Regions from separate parts of the Blautia sp. BCRC 81119 genome, predicted to be linked through region 1. Evidence: predicted binding sites of a transcription regulator. Region 1 holds the regulator's gene; the other holds the start of a gene.
What was found. The regulator HrcA, encoded in region 1, represses chaperone genes, less so after heat shock. The targets are predictions, from matches to a motif close to TGTTAGCACTCNNNNNNNNNGAGTGCTAACA.

Region 1 (6,675 bases):
AAGTGCAACACACTCATCCGGATTCAGGTTCTTGCTCGGCTCTTTGCCTGTTAACTGTCTTACCTTATCCTGTACTGCCGGGATACGGGAAGAACCACCAACCAGAAGTACCTGGCCAAGCTCGGAAGCTGTGATACCTGCATCAGACAGTGCACGACGAACCGGCTCAGCAGTCATCTCTACAAGGTCATGTGTCAGCTCATCAAATTTAGCTCTTGTAAGGTTCATATCGAAATGCTTCGGTCCCTCAGCAGTTGCTGTGATGAACGGAAGGTTGATGTTTGTTGTTGTTGCGGAAGAAAGCTCTTTCTTAGCTTTCTCAGCTGCCTCTTTCAGTCTCTGAAGAGCCATCTTGTCGTTGCTTAAGTCTACGCCCTCTGTTCTCTTGAACTCAGCAAGCATGTAATCTGTAACTTTCTTATCAAAGTCATCTCCACCAAGACGGTTATTACCAGCTGTGGAAAGAACCTCGATAACACCATCACCGATCTCAATCACGGATACATCGAATGTACCACCACCAAGGTCGTATACCATGATCTTCTGCTCTTTCTCATTGTCAAGGCCATATGCAAGAGCTGCTGCTGTAGGCTCGTTGATGATACGTTTTACATCAAGACCTGCGATCTTACCTGCATCTTTGGTAGCCTGACGCTGAGCATCGTTGAAGTAAGCCGGAACTGTGATAACTGCCTCTGTTACTTTCTCACCAAGATATGCCTCTGCATCCTTTTTCAGTTTCTGAAGGATCATTGCGGAGATCTCCTGTGGAGAATATTTCTTGTCATCGATGGTTACACGGTAATCGGTACCCATCTCTCTTTTGATAGAGGAGATCGTTCTGTCTGCATTTGTAACTGCCTGACGTTTTGCAGGCTCACCTACCAGACGCTCTCCTGTTTTTGTGAATGCTACAACGGATGGTGTTGTTCTTGCGCCTTCTGTATTTGCGATAACTGTCGGCTGTCCACCTTCCATTACGGCTACACAGCTGTTTGTTGTACCTAAGTCAATACCAATAATCTTTCCCATGATTTTTTCCTCCTGTTTTAGTCTGTATCTGTTAAAATAAAGTTTGTTGTCAGTTAGTTCGCAACCTTCACCATACTGTGGCGTACTACGAAATCCTTGTAGGTGTAACCCTTCTGGAATTCTTCCACCACGATGTTCTCTCCAACCTCTTCATCCTCCACATGCATCACTGCATTATGGAAATCCGGGTTGAATTCCTTTCCCACTGCTTCGATCGGCTTCACACCAAGCTCATCCAGTGTTGTGGTAAGCTGCTTGTAGATCATTTTCATTCCATCTGCAAAAGCATCGCCTTCCTGTGCCTGTGCAAGACCTCTTTCGAAGTTATCCACAACCGGCAGGATCTTTTCAACGATTTCTTTTGCTCCGATGATGTACATGCTGGATTTTTCTTTTTCCGTTCTTTTACGGAAATTATCAAATTCAGCCATGGTACGCTTCAGGCGATCGGTAAGTTCCTCCACCTTCTGCTCAGATTTATCTTTTTTCTTCTTTCCGAAGAAGGAAGTTTTTGATTTTTCTTCTTTTTTATCCTCTGAGGCAGCTTCTTCGCCTGGAGTATTATTTTCTTCCTCCGGCAGATCTTCTCCCTCCGGTGTCAGGTTTTCTTCTTCCTGATCTCCGTCAGTTACGGGGATTTCCTTCTCCGCTTCCTGCTCTTCGGATGTTTTCTTTGTTTCCTCCGACACTTTTTTTCTACCGCCTTTCTAAGTTTTCTTCTTTTTCAAAACGTCATCCAGATGATTCTTCAGTTCCTTCAGACTGTCCACTACATTCTCATAATCCATTCGTTTGGGACCGATGATCCCGATGGTTCCGTACATTCCGTCTCCCAGTTCATATCTGGCAGTTACAATGCTGCAGTCCTTCATGGTCTGGATTGGCATCTCATCACCGATGTAAACCTGAATTCCTGTATTCTCTCCATCTGACATCTGTTCTTTTACAAGATCGGCAAGTTCATGCTTCTCCTCAAATGCGGAGATCAGCTCCGTTGCCTTCTCTTTATCGGCAAGCTCCGGATACTTGAAAATGTTAGTTGCACCTGAAGTATAGATCTCCATATCTTCCTCTTCCACATGAATGGTGGCTGCCACTGCATCCAGAACCGTTGCCACCACACCGCTGTGGCTGCCTGCCTGTTCCTTCAGTCTGGCGATCATCCCAAGGTTGATATCCTGGATTGGAATCCCATTGAGATTGGTGTTAAGAAGAAGATTCAGTTTCAGGATCGTCTGGTCGTCCATTTCCTCATCCAGATTGATGATCTGGTTCCGGACTGTGTTGTTGTCACTGACAACCACTGCCACAAGCTGAAGCTCGCTCATCCTCGACAGCTGGATGAACTTGACCTTGTTGCCGCTGTACTGCGGAACGGAAACCATGGTAGCATAGTTGGTATTGGAAGCAAGAACCTTCGCAACCTTCTTAAGCACCTTATCCATCTTATCTGTCTTCTCAATGATCAGATCTCGCAGCTCTGCGACCTCCGCTTCCTTCTCCTTCATCAACTCATTGACGTAAAGTCTGTAGCCCTTATCTGAAGGAATCCTTCCTGCTGAGGTATGAGGCTGGACGATATAGCCCATATCTGTCAGGTCTGACATTTCATTTCGGATCGTTGCGGAACTGACATTGAGATCCGCATACTTGGAAATGGTCCTGGAACCAACCGGTTCTCCGGTTTCCATATAGGTCTTGATGATTGCTTTTAAGATTTTTTGCTTGCGCTCATTCAACACCTCTTCCATGAATCCATCTCCTTTCCTTTTTATTCTTTCCTGACGGATGTTGATTCTTTTTTTACATCTGTTAGCACTCATTTTAGTGGAGTGCTAACATCTACAGTCTTTAAGATATCACCATGTAAAATATTTGTCAATATGTTTTGAAAAAAAGTTCTTATTTTTTCAAAACAAAAAAAGCATCAGTACGATGCTTTTTTGTAATACTGGTCTATGCAGTTCTGTGCCCCGGCAAAAAATTCCGCTTCTGTTTTCTGTCCCAGCATATATTTCTGAAATTCCGTTCCCATGGACGAAACGGCTTCTATGGAATCGGCACACAGTGGTCTTGCTTTCAGCTTATAATCTTTCAGATATTGCCGGATCATTTCAATGCCATCCAGATCAAAATTCTTATCCTCGATCACATCCAGTCTTGCCGGACACATTTTTATCAGCTGTCCGTAATTTTTACTGGCCTCATATCCGGACACATACTGAAGGAACTTCAGAGCTGCTTCTTTATGATCAGAATTTTTATTCAGTACATACTGCCAGGTTGCGATATTGGTCACCTTCTCGTCAAATTCCGGAAATGGTGCCATATGGATCTTATCTTTTCCATACACGCCTGCATTCTGAAAAGTACTCAACACACCGGTATACATAAACATACATCCATACTGGCCGTTTATAAATTTTTCATTCAGCTGGTCATGCTGGTCGATCAGATTCTCCTCTGATATCATCCCTGTATCCAGCATTCGCTTCATATATTCTGCCGCTTCTCTTGTTTTCGGATCCGTCCAGTCTGTATAATCTCCTCCGAAAAAATCGACATACTCGCTGATACTATTATATATGTGAGAAATCTCCCATGCATCCCCATATGCATATTTTCCCGTATTCTGAAGCTTTTTCTGAAGGATCTCAAGATCACTGAGACAGGAGAGTCTGTCCAGACCAGCCTGATCCAGCAATTCCTGGTTCACCCAGAATGCCATGATATCCATCCTGAACGGTACCGAAAAAATATGTCCGTCTGACATGCATATTTCTTTCAGGTATTCCTGCAGAAAATTCGCCGCTGTCTCCTCTGTCATAACCGTATCTTCCAACGGAAGAAGAAATCCCTTATGTTTAAATTCGGATATCATCTCATCATTTACTGTGATCAGATCAACAGAATCATCTCCTGATGTCAGAAGAGTTGCTATTTTGGCCTGGCGATTGTCCGCATTGGCCGGACATTTTTCAATATGGATCTTTATTCCAAGATCTTTTTCCGCCTGGCTGATAAAAGAATCAAAGCCTTCTGTGCCTGCATCCACATGAAGGATCGTCAGTTCCTGTCTGTTCTCCGGCACAATATCAGATGCAGCCTCCTTCTTCTGGGCTCCACATCCTGTCACTGCCAGAGCCAGGGCAAATACCCCGCAAAATACCTGTTTTTTCAATCTCTACCACCCTTTTTATCTGGGCCATCTATCCTCTTTTGACATCAACGGCTGGAACGGTGCATGAGGAAGTGTCTGATACCAGTACGCTACACTTGCCACATCATCCTGTCGTTCAAACAGGCCACGGTATCCGACGCCTATCTGCTGAATCGTAACGCGAAGATCCTCTTCAAAGCAGATTGGATCCTGTAAATGCCATCTGTAAAAGCCTCTCATTGGCGGGCAGTCATCATTATGATAAAAATTGTGGATCAGCTCGTCATGGGCAGAATAATACGGATATCCCAGATACGGCGTGTTATAATTCTGTTCCACGGTTTTTCCATCCACCTGTTTGGCAAAACTCCAGGAACCACCAAAGTAATCTTCCGTTCCTGTTCCACAGATGGTCGGATACTCCTCATCTCCGTCAATATAAAACTTCATTTCTCCCTCGCCCCACCAGTAACGTTCCAGTGTGGTAAGTGCCATGTAGGTTCCTATATAATGGCCTTTTCCTTTTACTCCATCCAAAATTGTATAATCTTTTGTTTTTTCTGTCAACCGTTCCCTTCTCCACTGCGCATGGAAATAAGCAATATCGTCCGGAAGCTCATCATAGAGACAGTAATCTACCTGATAAAAGAAAGCCGGGATTTTATTTGCATGCTGGTTTTCCAGTGTGATCTTTGCTTTCTTCTTAAACGGCATCGGGAAATAGCAGTTAAAGCCCCTGTTTGGAACAACAGCCACCGGAACAGAATTTACAAAACATTCCCTTCCGAATCCGCAGCAGAAGAAATCACCCAGAGGACTTTCCACGGAAGGAGTTTCCTCGTCATCCCAGTACATACGGATTACAAGATCTCTCAGTACAAAGCAATCTGCCTCTGTAGTCTTGTTATCAACGGTGATCCAGATATGATTGATCTGTCCCGGTCCTTCCATTTCTGCCAGAGTTACCACAGTTCCCGGCTCAATATCCCTGAGACACGGGCTTCCTTTTCTGGACGGTCCCAGATGACTTGCAGCCATACCGCCTCTGCCTTTTTCTCCATGAGGATTTTCTGCGTTGATCGCACGGCTTTTTCCATGCTTTGCAAGTGCGATCCCTCCCAGTCCGCCTGTAAATGCCTGATACATATCTGTTTTCTCCTCTCTTTTGGAAATTAAAAATATTATATTTACGCTTTTACTCCACCTGCCATGATACCATCCATGATCTGTTTCTCAAAAACAGCTACAAAGATAATGATCGGAAGAAGGATGATCCATCCCATGGCGCTGACCAGATCCCACGGAACTCCATACATGTTGTCACGTAACGGAAGCTGTACGATGGAAACAGAAAGTACCTGAATACCATTTGAATAAAACAACGGTGTGAAAAAGTTATTCAGACAGGTAATAAAGTTGATAATGCAAACCGTAGCGATTGCCGGCTTCATCAGCGGCAGAACGATCGTAAACAGTCTCTGTGAAAAAGATGCGCCGTCAATAGCAGCTGCCTCCTCCAGTGAGATCGGGATCTCACCGACAAAGTTTCTGAGGATCAGAACCGTAAACGGTATAACGGTACTGATATAAAGAAGGATAAGTCCCGGATATGTATCATACAGCTTTACCTTCTGCATAAACTCATACAGCGGGCGGGCTGTGACAACCTCAGGGATCAGCATGGTAGCCAGAACAAACGCAAATGCAACAGAAACTCCCTTTGAGTTAAATCTTGAGAAGCCATAGGCAGCCATTGCACACAGCACGGTACTGATCACAAGTGTAATGCCTACGATCAGAACTGTATTTCCGATCTTTGAAAGCAGTCCTACATTCTGTATCAGAAATTTATAGCTTTCCAGTGTGGGATGATCCGGAAGATAATCGATCGGTGTTTTAAACAGTTCTCCTGACGGTGTGATCGAAGAAATAAAGATCCAGTAAACCGGGAACAGGATCAGAAAAGCCACAACTGCAAACAGAACCCATCTTCCAACGGCTACCACTCCATGATAAACATTATATTTTCCTGTATTCTTCACGATAATTCCCCCTAACTGTCAAACTTATTCATAACACGTATATTCAGCCAGCTGAAGATCGCCATTACAACAAACAGCAGCATAGCCAGCGCCGAAGCATATCCTACGTTTAGATTTGTAAATGCTTCTGTTGTGATTCTGTATGCGATCAGCGCAGTATCCTCTCCAGGGCCTCCAGATGTCATGGAATAAACCAGATCGAAGGTTGTCAGTCTCCAGAGTGTGAACGGAATACATAAAGTCAGGACATTTTTTGCGATCAGCGGAAGTGTGATCCGGAAAAAGCTCTGGATCCCGTTTGCACCGTCTACCTTTGCTGCCTCATAGATATCGCCGGAAATAAACTGAAGTCCGGAAAGTACAAGAATTGCAAAGAACGGAAGGTCCTTCCACAGGTCCATTGCAATTACCGCTGCTCTTGCAGTACCTGTATTGATCAGC
Region 2 (6,675 bases), on a different contig from region 1:
ACGCCGGATACAGAAGCTGGAACGTCAGAGGAGCCTGATAGTGCTCAGCCTGAGGAAACCATAGAGCCGGCAGAAGAAACGGAGTCTGCGGATGTGCAGGAGAATACAGATGTACAGGAACCTGCAGATACCCAGGAGCCTGCTGAAAACTCTGTTATAGAAGTAAACGGAGAACAGTCAGGGTCTCAAAATACCGATGAGACAGATGCATCCGGAGACAATCAGACGGAGACGCCAGCTTCCGCAGATACAGCAGCAGACGCTACCGAAAAAAATGAGGAACCGACATATTCGGCATCTGCATATACGGAAGATGGAAGTGGAATTCTGGATTTTGGTTCCGTGGAAGAGGGATATACGGAAATTCCGGAAGCACAGATGGTTACTATCACAAATAACGGAACCGGAGATCTTAATTTTAAAGAGATCGCCCCGGAGAATTTCATGGCTGCGGATATTAACGATGCGCCATTAAAGAGTGGTGAAAGTGTTGCTGTGTGGGTAAAACCACGAGAAGGTCTGAAGGCTGGAGAATACAAAGATCTGATCACGTATCATACAGAAGAAGGTGCCGATGTCTTCTTTGAAGCGGACTTTACAGTAAAAGAACCGGAAAATAAAAAAGCCGAAGATAATGAAAGTAATGAGCAGACAGATCCTGGGGAAACATCGGACCCTGCAACGGAAAAAATATATAAGCTAACTGCGGATCCGACAGAACTGCCTTTTGATGATCTGACTGCCGGTTATGAAAAGGTAGAAACAACAGGTACAGTCACGATCAAAAACGAAGGTACAGAAGCTGTGACGTTAGTACAGCCTGAGTCGGAGTTTTTTGATATTGCGCCGGTCAGTGAAGTGGAGAGCAGCGGAAAAATCCAGTTGGCGCAGGGAGGAGAGCAGACCTTTACCGTACAGCCTAAGCTTGGACTCTCTGCAAAAGATGATCCATACGTGGAAGAGCTTGTATTTGCTTCTGATGAAAGCACGGAAGCATCTGCTACAGTGACGGCTTCGGTTATGGTAAAGACAGAAACACCAAAAACAGTTACTGCAACAGTGAAACCGGAAGGCCCTCTGAAGTTTGGAACACTGGAACAGGGCTATGAGACTGCGCCGGATGCAAAGCCTGTAACCGTAGAGAATACAGGTACAGAGGCTATCCGGATCCAGCTTTCTGCTCCGGAGGATTATGAGGTGGGAGAGCCTTCTGCGGAAGTGCTCAATCCCGGAGATAAGGCGGCAACCTTTACCGTACAGCCCAAGACTGGTCTTCAGGCCGGAGATCACAGTGATACGATTTCTGTGACAGATCAGAATACCGGAAACACACTGGCTGAAGTCCGGCTGGAATTTACAGTTTCGGAGCCGGAACCGGAACCCAATCCCGGTCTTTCGGTAACAGACAGTCTGGAGTTTGGAACTAAAGAGGAAGGCTATAAGGAACTTCCTGATGCGAAGAAAGTTACAGTTACCAACACCGGAAATACAAAGATCGTTTTGAAACAGCCTTCATCAAATGCATATACAATTGGTACACTTTCCGCCACAGAGCTGGAAGCAGGAGATAATGCAACCTTTAGCGTACAGCCGGTCAGCGGACTTTCACAGGGGGAATATCTGGAAGACATTGTGATCGCCAATGATGCAAATGTGGAAGCTTATGTAAACGTTCATTTCAGCGTTACAAAGAAAAAAACAGATAACAGTAAGAAGGCGAATAACCTTACAGGTATCAAAAAGCCATCCGATATCAAAGATCTTCCCAATGGAACCCAGAAAACCCAGAAAGCCCTGAAGCTTCCGGGAACAGTAAAGATCACTACAACAAAGGGAGAGCAGAAGGCATCTGTTAAATGGGATGTTAAGGGATCTTCTTATGATCCGTCTTCTGCAGAACGTCAGATATTTAATGTAAAAGGTACTGTCATTCTTCCGGAGGGGGTTAAGAATCCTAACAAGATCAGTACAGTGATCGCAGTAAGTATTACAGTAAATGGATATCAGGGCACGGAAGCCGCTGCATCGGACAATAAGATCACAGGAATTGATTCCAATGGCAAGTATGATACCAATACAAAGATCACCTTTACAGCATCTGGTGCAGGGATGGATAATACAAACCCGCGTAAGGGAGATACCAGATATCAGCCGAAGAGCTGGAAGATCACAGAGACCCGTACCTGGGATGGAGAGCCTTATACTGCAACATTCCGTGTCAGCAAGCCAGGAAAATATACTCTGAAAGTTACCTTTGGACAGCAGAAATATGACGGCTCCAGCTGGAAGGATACCGGTACACAGTCAGAAAGTACGGTTACTTTTACGGTATCACAGGCAGCAGTTCTTACTGCGACTCCGAGTCCGGCAGTGACACAGACAAATCAGAAATCTGCAGTGCAGACGGGAGACAGTACACCGATCATGACATTTGTGATCATTTTGATCGTGGCTGTGGTATGTATTGGAGGAATCCTTGTATATCGTAGAAAGAAAAAATAAGAACAGAATGTAGAAGATAGTTTTACAGCACCCTCCGTACAAAAAAATGTACGGAGGGATTTTTTTGCACATAGAGATCCGTTTTACATGCTGTTGCTAGCACTCTATAATGATGAGTGCTAAATTTTTCTTGACTTTTGTAAAAAGTCGTATTAGTATATATTTATTGAAAAAAACAACAGGTTTCCGACTCTGTCGGAACATCAGAAATAAAAACAAAAATAAAAACAAAAGGAGAGTGACATATATGTCAGCAAAACATGGCAGTTTATCAATCAACAGTGAAAACATTTTTCCGATTATCAAGAAATGGTTATATTCCGACCATGATATTTTTGTAAGAGAGATGATCTCCAACGGATGCGATGCGATCACCAAACTGAGAAAGCTGGAAGTTATGGGAGATTATACATTCCCGGAAGGTTACAAACCGGCTGTAAATGTTATCGTTGATCCGGATCAGAAAACTTTGAAGTTTATCGATAACGGTATTGGTATGACAGCAGATGAAGTAGAGGAATATATCACACAGATCGCTTTTTCCGGTGCCACAGAGTTTCTTGAGAAATATAAGGATAAAACAACGGATGATCAGATGATCGGTCATTTCGGACTTGGATTTTATTCTGCATTTATGGTTGCAGATGAAGTTCATATCGATACTCTCTCTTACAAGGAGGGTTCCACACCGGTACATTGGACCTGTGACGGTGGTACGGAGTATGAGATGGCAGACGGAAACAAAACAGAACCGGGAACAGAGATCACTCTTTTCCTCAATGAGGAAAGCCTGGAGTTTGCCAATGAATATCGTATGAGAGAGGTTATTGAGAAATACTGTTCTTTCATGCCGGTAAATATCTATCTTTCCAAAGCAAATGCTGAACAGGAGTATGAAACCATCGATGAGGCAGATCTCCGTGAAGATGACGTGGTAGTTGAACATATCCATGAGGACGCCAAGACGGAGGAAAAGGAGAATGATAAAGGCGAGAAAGAAGTTGTGGAAGTTTCTCCTGCCAAAGATAAAGTAAAGATCAATAAACGGCCGGTATCCTTAAGCGATACACAGCCGCTCTGGATGAAACACCCAAATGAGTGCACGGATGAAGAGTATAAAGAATTTTACCGTAAGGTATTTATGGATTACAAGGAACCGCTGTTCTGGATCCATCTGAACATGGACTATCCGTTCAACCTGAAAGGTATCCTGTATTTCCCGAAGATCAGGACAGAGTATGATTCCATTGAGGGAACCATCAAGCTTTATAATAATCAGGTATTTATTGCAGATAACATCAAAGAGGTGATCCCGGAATTCCTTCTTCTTCTGAAAGGCGTGATCGACTGTCCGGATCTTCCACTGAATGTTTCCCGTTCTGCACTGCAGAATGATGGTTTTGTGAAAAAGATTTCTGAATACATCACCAAGAAAGTAGCAGATAAGCTCACCGGAATGTGCAAGACAGACAGAGAGTCTTATGAGAAGTACTGGGATGATATCAGCCCGTTTATCAAATTTGGATGCATCAAGGATGCGAAATTTGGTGAGAAGATGAATGATTATATCCTCTTTAAGAATCTGGATGGCAAATATCTTACCCTGAAAGACTGCATTGAGGAAAATAAAAAAGAAGAAACAAAAGCAGCTGAAGAGGAGAAGACAGAGGAGAAAGCTTCTGAAGGATCCCAGAATGAGGAACCGGAAAAAACGGTGATCTATTATGTGACCGATGAGGTACAGCAGAGCCAGTACATTAATATGTTCCGTGAAGCGGGTAAAGATGCTGTACTGCTGAAGCATGTGATCGATTCACAGTTTATTTCCCATCTTGAACAGCAGGATCAGACGATCCAGTTCAAGAGAATTGATGCAGATCTGACAGAAGAGCTTCGTGAAGACGGAGAAGCGGATGAAGCAACAGTCAAGACACTTACTGAGGTGTTCCGTAAGAATCTTGGCAAGGATAAACTTGAAGTAAAAGTAGAGAAGCTGAAAAATGAGGGAACTGCAGCGATGATCACTCTTCCTGAGGAGAGCCGCCGTATGCAGGATATGATGAAAATGTACAATATGTACGGAATGGATCCGAATATGTTCGGTGGTCAGGAAGTACTTGTACTGAACGCAAATCATCCTCTTGTAAGATTTATAGCAGAAAATCAGGGATCAGAGTATGTTCCGGTGATCTGTGAACAGCTTTATGATCTTGCAATGATGAGCCATAAACAGCTTTCTCCTGAAGAAATGACAAAATTTGTAAAGAGAAGCAACGATATCCTTATGGTCCTTACAAAATAAAACGACATATAAAATGATCGAAAGGCTTTGCCCGTAATGGGGCGAAGCCTTTGTTTTTTTATAACAATATGTGTATCTTTAACACAATTAGAGGAATTTTAAATAAAATAATAGATATTAAATAAAAATAACCTGTAAAATATGACTAAAAATTTAAATAAGTATCTAATATGTATAAAATAAATTTTCGGAAGAAAGCGAAAAATATAGATAAGTGTCGTATTATACATAAGGGAGTGCTTTTAAAAAGAGAAAAAAATGAAATGGAGGAACAAATGTATGAAAAAGGTGTATGAATTGATCAGAAGACTTGGTGCAAATTCGAAATACAAAGGATATTTTTTCGTTGCGGAAGCGGTAAAGATTTCCATGGGGTATCAGTATAAACCATTGCGGATCACAAAGGATATTTATCCATACCTGGCGCGGAAGTACAGATCAACACCTACCAATATTGAGCATGATATCAGAACAATGGTAAATGTGTGTTGGGAAGGAAATAAAAAACTGCTGGATGAGATTGCAGGATATCCTCTAGAATACAAGCCTACCAACAGTGAATTTATTGATATGCTTGCGTATTACCTGAGGGAAATAGAAGAAGAGAATTGACTATAGCCTTTCAAAAAGAATCTGATTCCTGGACAGAAAGCTCAGGATCATATCATCCCAGAGCTGCTCCGGGCGTTTATCCATAGAGAATGTTTTGAGAGAGGTTCCGGTAGTACAAAGAAGGCTGTTATTTTTAAATTGAAGATTTAAGAATAGTCCGTCAATCTGTTCGGAGGAAATTCCGAAATCTGTATTTCTCATTGCAGCTTCAACTCCACTCCGACTTAAATGTAGCACGATCCTGAAGCTTAAGGGCGTACGCTTACCGCGGATCACAGACCAGCAGAAAGGTCTGATGTCCTTCCAGAGAGAATGTGTCCGGCCGTGCTCTGTGAGTCTGTTCATGCTGTCTGTATCAAAAAAATCTTTCTGAAGCCTGCCATCAATGGTAAAAGTATTAAAAGTAGTCACAGTCGCTTCGGACAGACAGAATTTGTCAAATACTTCTCCTATAAAAAGTTTGTTTGTGAAATCCCGGATATCGGTGATCTTTAATGCAAGCATGCCGCACTTCCTTTCTTTTATGTGATCGCGTGTAGACATTATATCTCAGATAAAGAAAAAAGGACAGACTTTTTAAAAAACTCTTTTCAAATATCTGTTTATGTGATACGATAGATGTGGTATTGAATACTACATATAATGGAAAAGAGGACGATATAATTGAGCTATAAGATTGCGATAGATAGCTGTGGGGAGCTTTTAGATGAATGGAAAAATGACGGCAGGATTGAATCCATACCACTGACGCTGACGGTGGGCGGTGAGAATATTATAGATGATGAGAATTTCGATCAGAAAGATTTTTTAAAGAAGGTTGCGGCCTGCCCGGAATGCCCCAAGTCTGCATGCCCTTCTCCGGAACGCTATATGAAGGCATATGAGTGTGATGCGGAACACATTTATGCGGTGACGCTATCGGCAGAATTGAGTGGTTCCTATAACAGTGCGATTCTTGGAAAAAACCTGTTCCTGGAAGAGCAGCCGGAGAAAAAGGTTCATGTATTTAATTCCAAATCTGCATCCGGTGGTCAGAGTCTGATTGCCATGAAGATCGTGGAGTGTGAAGAAAAGGGACTTTCTTTTGAAGAAGTAGTAAGTGAAGTAGAGAAATATATTGAAGAGATGAACACATTTTTTGTGTTGGAGAATCTGGAAACTCTGCGCAAGAACGGACGTTTGGGCAGAGTGAAAGCTCTGGTGGCCAGTGCACTGAAGATCAAGCCGGTTATGGGAGCTACTCCGGAAGGAACGATCTG

Region 2: a site for HrcA is predicted at 2,597-2,627, ahead of htpG (molecular chaperone HtpG). Genes of this name have one in related genera too.

Annotation. Positions count from the first base shown of each region.
Region 1 covers NZ_QJHD01000004.1:64,442-71,116, forward strand. The annotation lists gene dnaK (molecular chaperone DnaK) at 1-1,032, opposite strand, end outside; gene grpE (nucleotide exchange factor GrpE) at 1,086-1,721, opposite strand; gene hrcA (heat-inducible transcriptional repressor HrcA) at 1,740-2,783, opposite strand; gene DMI82_RS03510 (ABC transporter substrate-binding protein) at 2,960-4,213, opposite strand; gene DMI82_RS03515 (glycoside hydrolase family 172 protein) at 4,229-5,338, opposite strand; gene DMI82_RS03520 (carbohydrate ABC transporter permease) at 5,380-6,234, opposite strand; gene DMI82_RS03525 (carbohydrate ABC transporter permease) at 6,246-6,675, opposite strand, start outside.
Region 2 covers NZ_QJHD01000001.1:20,969-27,643, reverse strand. The annotation lists gene DMI82_RS20175 (LPXTG cell wall anchor domain-containing protein) at 1-2,502, shown strand, start outside; gene htpG (molecular chaperone HtpG) at 2,750-4,804, shown strand; gene DMI82_RS00125 (sporulation initiation factor Spo0A C-terminal domain-containing protein) at 5,084-5,416, shown strand; gene DMI82_RS00120 (DUF5721 family protein) at 5,417-5,920, opposite strand; gene DMI82_RS00115 (DegV family protein) at 6,080-6,675, shown strand, end outside.